DNA from 3 places in the Endozoicomonas sp. ALC013 genome. Region 3 is predicted to be linked to each of the others. Evidence: predicted binding sites of a transcription regulator. Region 3 holds the regulator's gene; each other region holds the start of a gene.
What was found. The regulator sigma-54, encoded in region 3, starts transcription at its own class of promoters, with help from an activator protein. The targets are predictions, from matches to a motif close to TGGCACNNNNNTTGCTNT.
Positions count from the first base shown of each region.

Region 1: ACO6V1_RS11280 (sugar phosphorylase) is a predicted target of sigma-54. The motif match lies at 2,076-2,093, and genes of this name have one in related genera.
Region 2: ACO6V1_RS18585 (urease accessory protein UreD) is a predicted target of sigma-54. The motif match lies at 2,729-2,746, and genes of this name have one in related genera.

Region 1 is NZ_JBLYNS010000050.1:20,313-25,063, forward strand. Features, by position in the region: gene ACO6V1_RS11270 (hypothetical protein) at 1-717, opposite strand, end outside; gene ACO6V1_RS11275 (hypothetical protein) at 1,094-1,852, opposite strand; gene ACO6V1_RS11280 (sugar phosphorylase) at 2,150-3,865, shown strand; gene ACO6V1_RS11285 (hypothetical protein) at 4,182-4,640, opposite strand.
Region 2 is NZ_JBLYNS010000127.1:6,712-11,462, forward strand. Features, by position in the region: gene urtB (urea ABC transporter permease subunit UrtB) at 1-1,060, opposite strand, end outside; gene urtA (urea ABC transporter substrate-binding protein) at 1,128-2,357, opposite strand; gene ACO6V1_RS18585 (urease accessory protein UreD) at 2,804-3,694, shown strand; gene ACO6V1_RS18590 (urease subunit gamma) at 3,725-4,027, shown strand; gene ACO6V1_RS18595 (urease subunit beta) at 4,037-4,372, shown strand; gene ureC (urease subunit alpha) at 4,369-4,751, shown strand, end outside.
Region 3 is NZ_JBLYNS010000064.1:4,533-9,283, reverse strand. Features, by position in the region: gene ACO6V1_RS13020 (hypothetical protein) at 1-99, shown strand, start outside; gene ACO6V1_RS13015 (PTS sugar transporter subunit IIA) at 239-688, opposite strand; gene hpf (ribosome hibernation-promoting factor, HPF/YfiA family) at 716-1,030, opposite strand; gene ACO6V1_RS13005 (RNA polymerase factor sigma-54) at 1,407-2,870, opposite strand; gene dcuC (C4-dicarboxylate transporter DcuC) at 3,180-4,553, shown strand; gene ACO6V1_RS12995 (hypothetical protein) at 4,643-4,751, opposite strand, start outside.

The DNA of each region.
Region 1 (4,751 bases), on a different contig from region 3:
AGTGTCAGTAGATGTACAGATTATCAACATACCTTTTTGGAGGTCGTCTTCATTGCGAAAAAAGACGAGCGGATTGTAGCCGGTTATGGCATTTGCCTCTCTCAGGTGTTGTATCACACTTTCATGCTGTAAATTTCCCATGACAACTAATCCAGCTGCAATGAAAAAATCTTTCTCAAGCAGACCGGAATGTTTGCCCCAACTTTGTGGATCGTTATTAGATTCACCCATTACTTTACTGATCCAGGGATAATGCTGCATGCTAACCAGTTGTTTCACACTTTCGATAACTTCAGCTATTTTACAGATTTTGATATCTACACGATTATCTTTGTCATAGAAATGAGTTAAATCATGGCCTGATTGCTCTGCTTCGTCTCGGCTATTGACCTCCTGAAATTTCAACCGCGGGTATTGATAGATAACCTGATGAATAAATCTTTTAAGAAAGTCTTTATGACTTTCGTCCTGTGCCTGTGTAATATAGAGAGGCTTTCCAATGGTAGCGACTCCCGGGTATTCGGATATCAGACGCTCAAGCAATTCTTGAACACTCAACTTCTCTTCTATGTCACCTTGGTGAAGTTTGATATGACTCAGCTGTCTTGTGACCAGCCTAACCAGTCCTAACCTGCTGGGAACGGCTTGATCATAATCTGGAGGAGGGGATTTATCAGCAGGATCAACATTTGGTGAACCAGTTGGTGTGACGTTCATTTTTTCTTCCTGTTATCGGGGTCGCAATACACAAAAGTTAAGGGCTGCAATTATGGCAATTGCCTGGCGCATATTACAAAATTGCCAAGCATGATTTTTGACCATTCTGACAAAAAATAGTTCAAAACCTTAAAGTGATATATCGCAAAAAAGTTGGAGATAGCGGGGAATGTCACTATCATCATTCCGTAAAGGCGGGGCGAATAATATGCCAATGTTACATGGCACAACTCATGCTCCTGATATTAAGAACGTGAATCAAAACTCCATAACGCTGCTATTTCAGGAGAGGCATTTTGCAATAGCAGGTTCCGGTTTGCATCTTCCGAAGCTTTCTTTATAGTCGACCCAATCGTTGGGTGAAACCTGCTCTTATCTATGACTTCTGCTTGATAGATCGAATGAATATACCCATTTCCCTTTTGGGGTTAGGGTCAGTAGATCTACAGATTATCAACATACCTTTCTGGAGGCTGTCTTCATTGCGAAAAAAGAACAGCGGAGAGTAGCTGGTACGGGCATTTGCCTTTTTCAGTCGTTTCATCACCCTCTTATGCGATAAATCCACCACGTCAGCTGATCCGGCTGAAATGAATAAATCACCGTTAAGCAGACCGGAATATTCGCCCCATTTGTGTTGATCTTTTCTTAAATGATCGATCCAGGGATATTTGTACATACTGGCCAGTATTTTCACACTTTCGATGACTTCAGATATTTTACAGATTTTGATATCTACATGATTAACTGTGTCATAGAAATGAGTTAGATTATGGCTTGATTGCTCTGCCTCATCTCGGCTATTGACCTCCTGAAATTTCAACAGCGGGTATTGAGTGATAACCTCCAAGATAAATCTTTTAAGAAAGTGCTTATCACTTTCGCCCGGTGCTCGTGTAATACAGGGCGGCTCTTCAATGGTGGCGGCTCCAGGGTATTCGGATATCAGACGCTCATACAATGCTTTAACACTCTGCTTCTCTGCTTCGTCACCATGGTGAAGTTTGATAAAACTCAGTTTTTCCATGACCAGACTTACCAGGCCTGACTTACTGAGAACGGCTTGAGCATCAGCTGGAGGGCCGGGTTTAAGGGCAGTATCAAGTTGTAATGAACCTGCTGGTGGGACATTCATTTTTTCTTCCTGTTATCGGGATGCACAATACACAAAAGTTAAGGGCTGCCATCATGGTTATTAAATGACGCATATTGCAAAAATTGCCATGTGTAATTTTTGACCATTATGACAAAAAATAGTTCAATACCTTAAAGTGATATATCGCGAAAATTTTTTAGATAACGGGTTATATCACTATCATATACCCGTAAATATGGTCGAATAATATGCCAATGTTACATGGCACAACTCATGCTCCTGATATTAAGAACGTGAATCAGAACACCATAACGCTGCTATTACAGGAGAGGCATTTTGCAAAGCTATCCCCCTATCTTTGCGTCATTTCATCAATCGCTATCCAGGCTTCTTCACATCCCTTATGGTGATCAATCGGATGACCTCGCCAGTATCATCGTCCGCCGGGTTGAGTACTTTCTGCACAACCATGAACCGAAAAGTTTTGACGCCTGGTCAGAGCAGGATATCTATCTGATCACTTATGGCGACAGCCTCACAGAGCATGGGAAACCACCACTGAAAGTACTCAGTGAATTCCTTGGCAGGCACATCCGGCAGCTGATCTCCACCGTGCATATACTGCCTTATTTCCCCTACAGTTCTGATGATGGATTCTCCATCATTGATTATCTGCAGGTTAACCCTGCTCTTGGTGACTGGAATAACGTCAGGGCCATCGCTGAGCGCTATCGGTTAATGACCGACCTGGTTATCAACCACGTATCCCGGGAAAGCCTGTGGTTTGCGGATTTTGTCAGCGGCATCCAGCCTGGGCGGGACTACTTTATTGAGGAAGATCCATCCACAGATCTCACCATGGTCACCCGCCCCAGAAACTCCCCCCTGCTGGTTCCCACCCAGACACGCCGGGGAACCCGCCACGTCTGGGCCACCTTCAGTGAGGACCAGATCGACCTTAACTTCAAAAACCCGGATGTACTGATAAAAATGGTCGATATTGTGCTTTTCTATCTTGCCCGGGGTACCAGCGTAGTGCGTCTTGATGCCATAGCTTTCCTATGGAAGAAGCTCAATACAGCCTGCGTACATCTGCCGGAAACCCACGCCATGGTCAAAGTAATGCGGCTGATTATTGAACAGGTTCGCCCCGGTGCATTACTGATAACCGAAACCAATGTACCTGACCCGGAAAACTTCAGCTATTTCGCCCGGGGCGATGAGGCGCATTTGGTGTACCAGTTTGCACTGCCGCCACTGATACTCCATGCACTAAACCGGGGCACAGAAAAATACCTGGCGCACTGGGCAAGGGCATTACCGGAATACCCTGAGGGTTGCACAACACTGAATTTCACCGCCTCCCATGATGGCATTGGGCTGCGACCGCTTGAAGGGCTCGTCCCCGACAGTGAAGTCGCCGAACTGGTGGACAGCATGCACCGTTTTGGCGGGTTCGTCAGCATGCGCACACTACAGGATCAAAGCGAAAAACCTTATGAGATCAATATCTCTCTATTTGACGCCATGAAAGGCACACGCCGTGGCGAGGATCACTGGCAGGCACAACGCTTTCTCTGCTCACAAATCATTATGCTCGGCATGAAAGGTATTCCGGCCATCTATATTCATAGCCTGCTGGCGACTCCGAACGATATTGTCGGCGTTGAACGATCTGGCCGCACCCGATCCATCAATCGCCGTAAATGGGATATTGAAGAACTGCGCACAGAACTGGAAAACCCCGTCTCAATGCAGAGCATGGTCTTTAAAACCCTGAAAACCATTATTGGAATTCGCCGAAAAGAGCGCTGTTTTCACCCGGACTGCCCTCAGCAAATCATTGATATCGCACCGGGCATTCTGGCCTTTTCCAGGACTGAGCCCAAAACGGACAGAAGCCTGGTTGCCATTCATAATCTGACGGCAACTCATTTGGACATAAATGCAAAAAAATACCAAGGCCGTCTTGACCTGCTTAGCGGCAAGACCTTTACCTCTGAACAGTTAAAGCCCTATCAAACCCTATGGCTGGTTTCAGGCACCCGGTGATCTCATGGATCGTTCGGCACAGTGAGCGCGTTATCTGGTCATCGCGCCCGGCACGCCCGGGCACATCAGTTTCCTGGTAACGCAGCATATGGCTCAACTTCAGTAGAGGCCAAAGCCCCTGATAAACCAGTAGTTAATAAGCTAGCCCGGATATTTCATAAACTGCCCCGAATCTCGCGCCAGACTTTGTCGCTCTAAGGGATTTTGTGAGGGAGCGCCGTACCGGGGAGTACGGTCGACTGAGCAAAACTCCCTTAGAGCGGCAAAGGACAAGCGAGATCGGGAGCACGTTTATGAAATATCCGGGCTAAGGATATCAGACTCTACTTGCCCTATCAGTGGAGTCCAGATCCGAAATTTGAACCCGGGTGTTGAAGACCTCTGATTGACTCGATGACACACTGATTGATCTGCTTGCCAGAGAATTTTCCTGTATTGTGCGGCGACGCTCATCGAGTAAGAAAATAATACTCCCTGCTAAAAAGCCTAGGCTGGCCCCCATGATTGGCTGCGGAGTATCATCCGTGTACGTTGGTATAACCCCATCCCGTTTCCAAAGATAATTAATCAGTGACTCACCACCTATCCCCAGGGCTACACCAGCGGAGATAATGGTTAGCCCCCGCCAGACAGTTTTTGCCTTCTCTGTTCGGTACCAGGGAGTAGCAGTCTGGCGTTCATTGCCAGAACCACTTGCATTGCTTACTCCCTCTGATGTGCCAGAAATATCAATTTGTGCACTGCCGGTGCCGGAAATATGGGTTACGGGGTTCATAATGAACTCTCAAAAATTAGAAATTTATAGTATTAAAAGAAATTTTTTTATTATTGATCACACATTTTGACTTTGGATAATTGAAAAAGTTCACTAATGAACTCAAGGGAG
Region 2 (4,751 bases), on a different contig from region 3:
AGGTCGCCAGCAGGGTTTCCAGGGGACGACCATAGAGATGGCGGATAACCAGCCACTCAATAAGGACCCCGGTAGCACCGGCAACCAGAAAGGCCAGGGGGATGGCAATAAACAGGGACTGGTCAATGAGTTCCGGAAATAGTGACTGAATGACGAACGTCGTATAAGCACCGAGCATCATCATCTCCCCATGGGCCATATTAATCACGCCCATCACCCCGAAAGTAATCGCCAGCCCGATAGCCGACAGCAACAGCACAGAGCCAAGACTCAAGCCAAAGAAGATATTTTCAGCCACGGTATAGTACTGCTGTCGCTGGTCAATTTCGGCCAGTGCCGTTGTGATGGTTTGTGCCAGCGCGGTATGGTCCGTAGCGGTTACTGCCTCCGCCAGTGCGGAACGAATAAAGGGGTGATCAGAACGGGTGAGCACCTCAACCGCTGCTATTTGTGCACTGATCGAACCCGTCTGCAAGCGATCCAGAGCCAGGGCCATATCCAGGGCATTGATAACTCCCTGATTCTCTTCGCTGGCCCTCAAAGTTCTGAGTGTACCCAGCGTTTTGCTATCCAGCGTTTTCAGAGAGGCGTATATGGCATTTATGCGGGTTTGTGGGTCACTGGCTTTCAAGTCCCAGGATGCCAGTGCTGTTTTAATGATTGAGCGCAGTTGATTATTAATTCTTACTTTTTTCAGCGCTCTTTTCTTTACTGTGCCAAGGACTGAAGACGCACCTTGCAACTCCCCCTGGGCAGGGAAAGGGTCAAAAATCCGATACTGTTTATCCGGCGTCTTTTCGGCGAACACCAGTCGTTTATGCTGTTTCTCAACAAACAGTTTGCCATTGAGCCAATGTTCCAGAATCTGTTGGCTGGACTCGCTGCCTTCTTCCGCCAGGGACGTGATCACAGCTTCCAGCTGTCCCCAGGAACTTTTGCTTAATAATGGTTTAAGGTCTTCGGGCAACACCGCCAACACCGGCCGCGATAAAATCAGCAGCAGGAACAGGAGAAAGCGTGCTGGCAGACTGTGAACCATCTGCCGGAAGTTCTGATTCATAATACATCCTTATATGTCCCTCCCTTGCGGGATAGGGAGGGCCTGATCGTTACTCTATCTTTATAAATCAGTAGTTCTGGCCGGAGCAGACGCCGGTTTCCAGGTTATAGTTGCCGCATTGAACCGGTGCCGACCAGTCGGCAACAATTTTGGAACTTTCCGGCAGAAAATCGGTCCAGGCGTCGCCAATAACGCCACCTTTGGTTTCCCAGACAATCTCGAACTGACCATCATCCTGAATTTCACCAATCAATACCGGCTTGGTCAGATGGTGGTTGGTATTCATCACCGCTGTGCCACCGGTCAGGTTAGGAACGGTAATGCCATACATCGCTGAACGCACTGAATCAACGTTGGTGGTACCGGCCTTCTCAACCGCCTCAACCCACATATTGAAGCCGATGTAAGTGGCTTCCATCGGGTCATTGGCAACTCGCTCTTCATCCTTGATAAAAGACTGCCATGTTTCAATAAATTCATCGTTGGTGTCACTTTCAGCACTCATGAAATAGTTCCATGCCGCCAGGTGACCTACCAGTGGCCCGGTATCAATGCCGGAAAGTTCTTCTTCACCCACCGAAAAAGCAATCACCGGAATCTCTTCAGCCGAAACCCCCTGGTTTCCCAGTTCCTTGTAGAATGGAACATTGGCATCGCCATTGATGGTGGAAATCACCGCGGTCTTTTTACCGGTATTACCAAACTTTTTGATATCAGAAACAATGGTCTGCCAGTCTGAGTGACCGAACGGCGTATAATTGATCATAATGTCAGCATCTTTGATGCCTTTGCTTTTCAGGTAGGATTCCAGAATTTTGTTGGTGGTTCTTGGATAAACATAGTCGGTACCGGCCAGAACGAAACGGGTGACCGCACCCCCCTCTTCGCTCATCAGGTAATCCACCGCCGGAATGGCCTGCTGGTTGGGTGCCGCGCCGGTATAAAACACATTTTTCGAGGACTCTTCCCCTTCATACTGAACCGGGTAGAACATCAGACCATTCAGTTCTTCCACCACCGGCAGTACCGATTTGCGGGACACGGAAGTCCAGCCGCCAAAAATAACATCGACGTCTTCTTTAACCAGCAGCTCCCTGGCTTTCTCGGCAAACAATGGCCAGTCCGAGGCCGGGTCAACGACCACTGCCTCCAGCTTCTTGCCAAGCACCCCACCATTTTTATTCTGCTCTTCCACCATCATCAACACGGTATCTTTCAGCGTGGTTTCACTGATGGCCATGGTGCCGGAAAGGGAGTGAAGCACCCCAACCTTAATGGTGTCTGCAGCCTGAGCCATTACTGACCATGACAGTGCGGCAGTAGCCACCGATGCCGTTAAAAAGTTCCTGGATAGTTTGTTTAACCGGTTGTTCATAGCTTCCCCGCTGTCGATTGTTCGCTGTTCGTTTCCTGAACAGGGGATAGCAAGAGGTGTGCCATGGTCAGTTTCAGTGCTTGCGCCATGGGAAAGCTGGCTGGGAAAGAGAGCCTCCGCCCTGAATTTTCCAGACCGGCAGGCATTTGCCGGAAACAACAGGGGGTACGCCATATTTTGGCGCGCCTTGCAGGCACATTAACTGATGCCGCACCAAATCAAGGCATTCATAATGACCATTTGGTCAGGTATTATGTCGGCGACAAGTGACGTATTCAGTGAAATACTGTGTCTGGCACAGGTTTTGCCATTGATCAAAAAGATCACCAATAAATGATCCCGGATAAGAACAAGCACAAGGCTGTAATATGCAAGCATCATCGGGTGAGACAGAGAGCAACCAGAGCAGCAGGCCTGATAGCGCCGAGGTATCGTCGTCGGGTTGGCGTGCCGGGATAGACGTAGAACTTAAACACCTGAATGGCCGTACCCTGATGGGGAGAACCCGCCATTATGGGCCGCTGCGCATTCAACGCCCTTTCTGGCCGGAAGGCAAAGACCTGACCCATCTTTATATTCTGCATCCTCCCGGTGGCCTGGTGGCCGGAGATGAACTGGTACAGCGCTTTGCCATCAGAAAAGGTGCCCATGGGCTGGTCACAACCCCGGCTGCCGGTAAAGTCTATTTCAACGGCAATGGTCAACTACAAAAACAGACAACGCATATCACGGTCAGCGACTCAGCCTCCATGGAGTGGCTGCCTCAGGAAACCATCCTGTTTAACGGTGCCATTACCGAGCTTGATACCCGCATTGAACTGAGCGGCAATGCGCTCTTTGCAGGCTGGGATATTATCTGTCTGGGTCGAACCGCCAGCGGCGAGCAGTTTGCCCGAGGGCAACTCACCCAGCATCTCACCCTGACCCGGGACAGCACACCGCTCTACCTTGACAGGCTCGATTTTGCTGCCGGGTCTGCACTGCCCATGTCCCTTCTGGGGCTCGATAATCACACCGTCTTTGGCACCTTTCTGATCACCCTGGAAAGCCCGCCAGACTTACCCGGCCTGCACAGCCAGCTGGTCGATAAAGGCTGGCACCGGGTAACCGCCATCACCTGGCGGGCCGGTGTGTTTATTGTGCGTTACCTGGGCGATTCATCAGAGCAGGCCAGAACCATTTTTACCTGGATTTGGGAAGCTGAGAGAGAACGATTCAATGGCCGCAAAGGGTGTCGGCCACGCATCTGGAATACCTAAATTAACGAATAATTAAAGCAGGATCTCACTATGGAACTTACCCCCCGGGAAAAAGACAAGCTGCTTCTCTATACCGCAGCACTGGTTGCCGAGCGTCGTTTAGGGCGCGGGGTCAAACTGAACTACCCGGAAGCCATCGCGCTGATCTCCATGCATATCATGGAAGGTGCCCGTGACGGTAAAACAGTGGCCCAGTTAATGAATGAAGGCCGTGAAGTGATTACCCGTGAGCAGGTGATGGACGGTATTCCGGAAATGATCCACGAGGTTCAGGTGGAAGCCACCTTCCCCGATGGTACCAAGCTGGTCACCGTCCATAACCCCATAGCCTGAGGATTGATCATGATACCAGGAGAAGTGATTGCCTCTGCCGACCCCATTGAGATTAACGTCGGCAGGGAGACCCTGACCCTCTCGGTGGCCAATACCGGTGACCGTCCTATCCAGGTGGGTTCCCACTACCACTTTTATGAAACCAATCCCGCCCTTGCTTTTGACCGTGAGCAGACCCTCGGGTTTCGCCTGAATATCCCGGCAGGGACGGCTGTCCGTTTTGAACCCGGCCAGGACCGACAGGTCGAACTGGTTCGCTATGCCGGCAAACAGACCATTTACGGATTCCGTGGCGAGGTGATGGGCACACTGCCAGAACCAAAACAGCCGGGAGAAACACAATGACCATCAAACGTACGCAGATGGACCGGCAAACCTATGTGGATATGTTTGGCCCCACCGTAGGCGACAAAGTTCGTCTGGGGGATACCGAACTGTTTATCAGCCCCGAAAAGGATTACACGGTCTACGGGGATGAAGTGAAATTTGGCGGTGGCAAGGTAATCCGGGACGGTATGGGACAAAGCCAGCGGCCCGGCGCAGAGGTTGTGGATACCGTTATCACCAACGCCCTGATTCTCGACCACTGGGGTATCGTCAAGGCCGATATCGGTATCAAACAGGGTCGTATTGAAACAATTGGCAAGGCGGGTAACCCGGATGTTCAGGAAGGTGTGGATATTATTATCGGCCCGGGCACCGAGGTGATTGCCGGAGAAGGGCA
Region 3 (4,751 bases):
GTTCCATCAACTGTTTCGCCAGTCACTAAAGAAGATCCAAAGGCCGACAGGTATGCAGCAATTCGTGAGCTTGATGAGCAACTTAAGGTTCAACGGTAATTGGCTAAAACCCTGTAAGCCGCAATGCATTTTGTCCGGGACTCAAAGAAGTGTGTTAACAACAAAAGATAAGAGCATTGTGATCAGTTGAACCTTTCAGGCCATCATTACCTATGATGGCCTTTTTTTGTCACGTTATTCACTGTTCACTCATAGTACGATAGAGCATTGTCGTATTGGTAGCCGAACGTATTTTCTGAAGGGTCAGGGCAGAATGAAATCGCCCGGCCAGCGCCCTTAAAATTTCAAGATGTTCCTGGTTTTCGCCTTCTGGCACGATCAGCGCGAATACCAGATCAACGGGCTCACGGTCCACCGCATCAAAATCAACCGGTTCCGCCAGTCGTATAAAAAGACCGATAGGCTCCGGGCAGGCTTTGCAACGACAGTGGGGAATAGCCACGCCATCACCCAGTCCGGTGGTGCCAAGACGCTCCCGGGCAACCAGCGCTTCAAACAGTTCTTTGGCATTGATTTCGGGGGCATCGCTGCTGATGCGTTCAGCGATAAATTCCAGGATTTTCTTTTTGCTGGCCCCGTGCACCCCGTCAAGGGTGCGCTCGGGGGTTAGGATGCGGTGAATAATCATGCTGAATAAGAATGGCAACCTGATAAATCAAAGGGCATGGCCACTGGCACCCTGTTGCCTGTCCAGGGCTTTCTCTTTTCGTTTAACCAGCTGCCGATCCAACTTGTCCGAGAGCAGGTCAATGGCTGCGTACATGTCTTCGTGCTCGGCGGTGGCATTAATCTCGGCCCCGCGGGTATGCAAAACGGCTTCTGCTTTCTGCACCAGCTTTTCGACGCTCAGGGTCACCTGTACATTGGTGATATGGTCAAAATGTGAACCAAGACGCTCCAGTCTTTTGATCACATAGTCGTGCAGAGCTTCTGTTACCTCGACATGATGCCCACTGATGTTGACTTGCATGTAACGCTCTCCTGAATCCCATTATCCAGATAATCACCAGTCCGCGGGATTTTTCGTACTGGCTGAGTTCGATTCTATCACTGTCGGTGCAGCTTGGAATGCCCTGAGACAAAAAAAACTGCTTTTTGAACGGTGTATCAACGGAGCTTGTGTAAAAAATTCCGGAACACTGTTTCAATGTGATTGATGGGCGTCCCTTATCAATACCTATCAATGACATCCAAACTCCATTCGTCCTGAGCGGAGTCGAAGGGCGTAAGCACCATGCCCTGAATAAAGACTGTGCCAATCACCTTCCGTCCGTGCATCCAAGCGGAGCCGAAGGACGCTCAGGGTAAACGGAGATTGCACACATCAAACTCCTCAAAATGATGTACTAAGGCACTAACTGCTTACGCTCATTGGATGGCGGAATATTCATGGACTCACGGTATTTGGCAATGGTGCGCCTTGCTACCTTGATGCCCTGATCCCCCAGAATCGCTGCAATTTTATTGTCACTGAGGGGCTTGCGCGGTGTCTCTTCAGCAATAAGTTTGCGGATATGGGCCCGAATGGCCGTGGAGGAACACTCCCCCCCTTCCGTGGTGCTGACATGGCTGGAAAAAAAGTACTTCAGCTCGTAAACACCCCGGGGAGTATGCATGTACTTCTGAGTAGTGACCCGGGATATCGTCGACTCATGCATCCCCACCGCCTCGGCAATATCCGCCAGCACCAGGGGTTTCATGGCTTCATCCCCTTTTTCCAGGAACTCCTGCTGATAGGTAATAATCTGGCTCGCCACTTTCATCAATGTTTCATTGCGACTTTGCAGGTTTTTCAAAAACCAGCGGGCTTCTTGCAGATGGTTCTTCATGAACACATTGTCGCGGCTGTTATTGGCTCTCTGAACCATGGACGCATAATTATTATTAATACGCAGTTTGGGCAGGGCGTCGGAATTCAGTTCCACCGTCCAGCGTTCCCTGATTTTCCGGACGGATATATCCGGAACCACATATTCGGCTTCTGTCTGATCAATGGTGCTGCCGGGTTTTGGGTGGAAGCTCTGAATCAGGCTGAGGGCTTCTCGCAGCTGGTCTTCTTTCAGTTTGGCATGACGCATGATGCTGGCATAATCACGGGTGCCAAGGGACTCAAGGTAACGGGTGAGCAGTTTTTCTGCATTGTTGAAATGGGGTGTTGAGGGCGGCAGCTGACGAAGTTGAACCAACAGGCACTCTCTAAGGTCAACACTGCCACAACCCACCGGATCGAATTGTTGCACCCGGTGTTGCAGCACATGGATCTCTTCAATCTCCAGATCGTCCAGTTGGGATTGAAGAGAGACAAACAGGTCATCCAGCGTGCAGGTTAAATACCCATCCGGATTAACCGCCTCGATGATCGCCAGACCAATCAGCCGGTCCCGGTCGCTCATGGGCACCATATCCAGTTGCCATTCCAGGTGATCCTGAAGTGACTCCACAGCGGAGGATTTTGCCAGGGGGTCATAATCATCGTCACCGCTGCTGGCCGGCAGGCTGGAATACACGTCGTCCCAGGCGGAGTCCACGGGCAGTTCATTGGGAATGCTGTCTGACCATTCCGCCATCTCCTGAGGCTCAGGTTCTGAGGCTTTTTCGCTCAGATCAACGAGCTCTTCCCGTCCTTCAGTGCTGCTGGCGGTGTCCTCTGTCTGGCTATCGTCGGACTCCAGCATGGGGTTGGACTCCAGGGCCTCCTGAATCTCCTGCTGAAGATCCAAGGTCGATAGCTGTAGCAGCCGGATGGCCTGTTGCAGCTGCGGCGTCATGGTCAACTGCTGGCCCATCTTGAGCTGTAAGGAAGGCTTCATAGGCAACCGTATACCTTTACTTCGTTGTCCGTGGAGGCTGCAGAGGCTTACTCTCCATGTGCGGCTGATTATAAACCCATAGACGTTTCTGAAACCATAGCTTTAGCAAAAAATGTGCAAAGATTGAATACGATGAAATTACGTGTGTTTTTGTGTGGCTTATAAGCGCTTTCCGCCTTTAAAGTTCGGTCATAACGACTGTCAGAATGGTTAAAAAAAACTACCCGATCATTATTTGACATTGGTCATTTACAACCAAAAGTTCAAGAAATAACCTGCGCGAAATTTAGCCATTTTCAGGATTCCCCTGTGGATATACTCATCGTCATACCCGTAGTTGCACTGGTTATATACGCCATCGTGAAGAACTACAGTGCATCAGCCTCGCTGGCTATTGCCGGTATTGTCCTGCTAAGTGCCGCCGCGTTGATGGGGATAAAAGACATTCTGCCAGCGGCCAAGGCCACCGGTTTTATCCCCTTTGACCTGTTTCAACTGATGAACACGGTATTCAGCTTCCGCATGGCCAGCCTGGGTCTGACCATCATGGCCTGTGGTGGTTTTGCCAGCTACATGTCCCATATCGGTGCCTCAGAAGCGCTGGTTCGACTGGCCGTTAAGCCCATCAGCCGTTTTCGCTCACCTTATATGGTACTGGCACTGTGTTATCTGCTCAGTGTTGTGCTGCAAATGTTCGTCACCTCGGCAACGGGTCTCGGTTTGCTGTTGATGGTGACGCTGTATCCGGTGCTGAGAAATATCGGTTTAAGCCCGGCTTCAGCGGTTGCCGTGATCGCTTCTCCGGCGGCGTTTGAAATCGGTGTCACCCAGGTGAATGCCAACTTTGCCGCCAGCCAGTCCGGACTGGAAATTACCGAATACTTCCTGGATTATCAGGCCTGGATCACCGTCCCCATGGCGCTGGTGGCGGCGGCCCTGCACTTTGTCTGGCAGCGTCGGTGTGACCTGAAAGATGGCTACAGGGTTGCCGAGCATGTGGGCGAGGGCATCGAACATACAGACGGTGACAAGAAAGACCCGGCCCCGGCATTCTATGCGCTGCTGCCCATGATTCCTTTCTTCCTGTTGTTGATCTTTTCCAAAATGATGGTGTCGTCCATCAAAATGAACCTGGTCATGGCCATGCTGATCAGCGTATTTGCCGGCATGTTCTGTGAAGTGATCCGTACCCGGAAAATGAAACAGTCCCTTGATGGCTTTGATCAATTCCTCAATGGTATGGGTGCTGTTTTTGGTCCGGTGGTAGGTCTGATTATCGGTGCTGAAATTTTTGCCACAGGGTTAAAACATATTGGTGCCATTGACTCCCTGCTCGGTTCTGCCCAGGGGCTGGGTATCGGTGCTGCCGGTATGACGCTGTTTATGGCCATGCTGATTGCTGTTGCGGCCATTATGATGGGCTCTGGCAATGCAGCCTTCCTGTCATTTGCCACCCTGGCACCAGAAGTTGCCAAAAGCTTTGGTGTGCCTGCGGTGGCCATGCTGCTGCCCATGAACTTTGCCGCTTCCATGGGCCGTTCCATGTCCCCCATCTCGGCGGTCATTATGGCCTGTGCCGGTATTGCCAAAATCTCACCGTTTGAAGTGGTGAAAAGAACCTCGGTACCGATGATTGGTGCGTTTGTGGTTGGTATGGCGCTGCATCTGATTTTGTTTGTCTGATCCTTTTCTCCCCCGCCTGGCGGGGGCGTTTTTTTAATATGATCCTGCGTTGCTCTAGTTCAGGAAAGCCCTGATACCCGACATCCCGCTCAGTGCAGCATGGGTACCAACGCTTTTCCACACTGGGTTGTCTCAAAAGCCGCAGTGAGTTGACTTGGTAGATAAAAGTGGGTGTCCTTTTCTCCACTAGCAAAAACT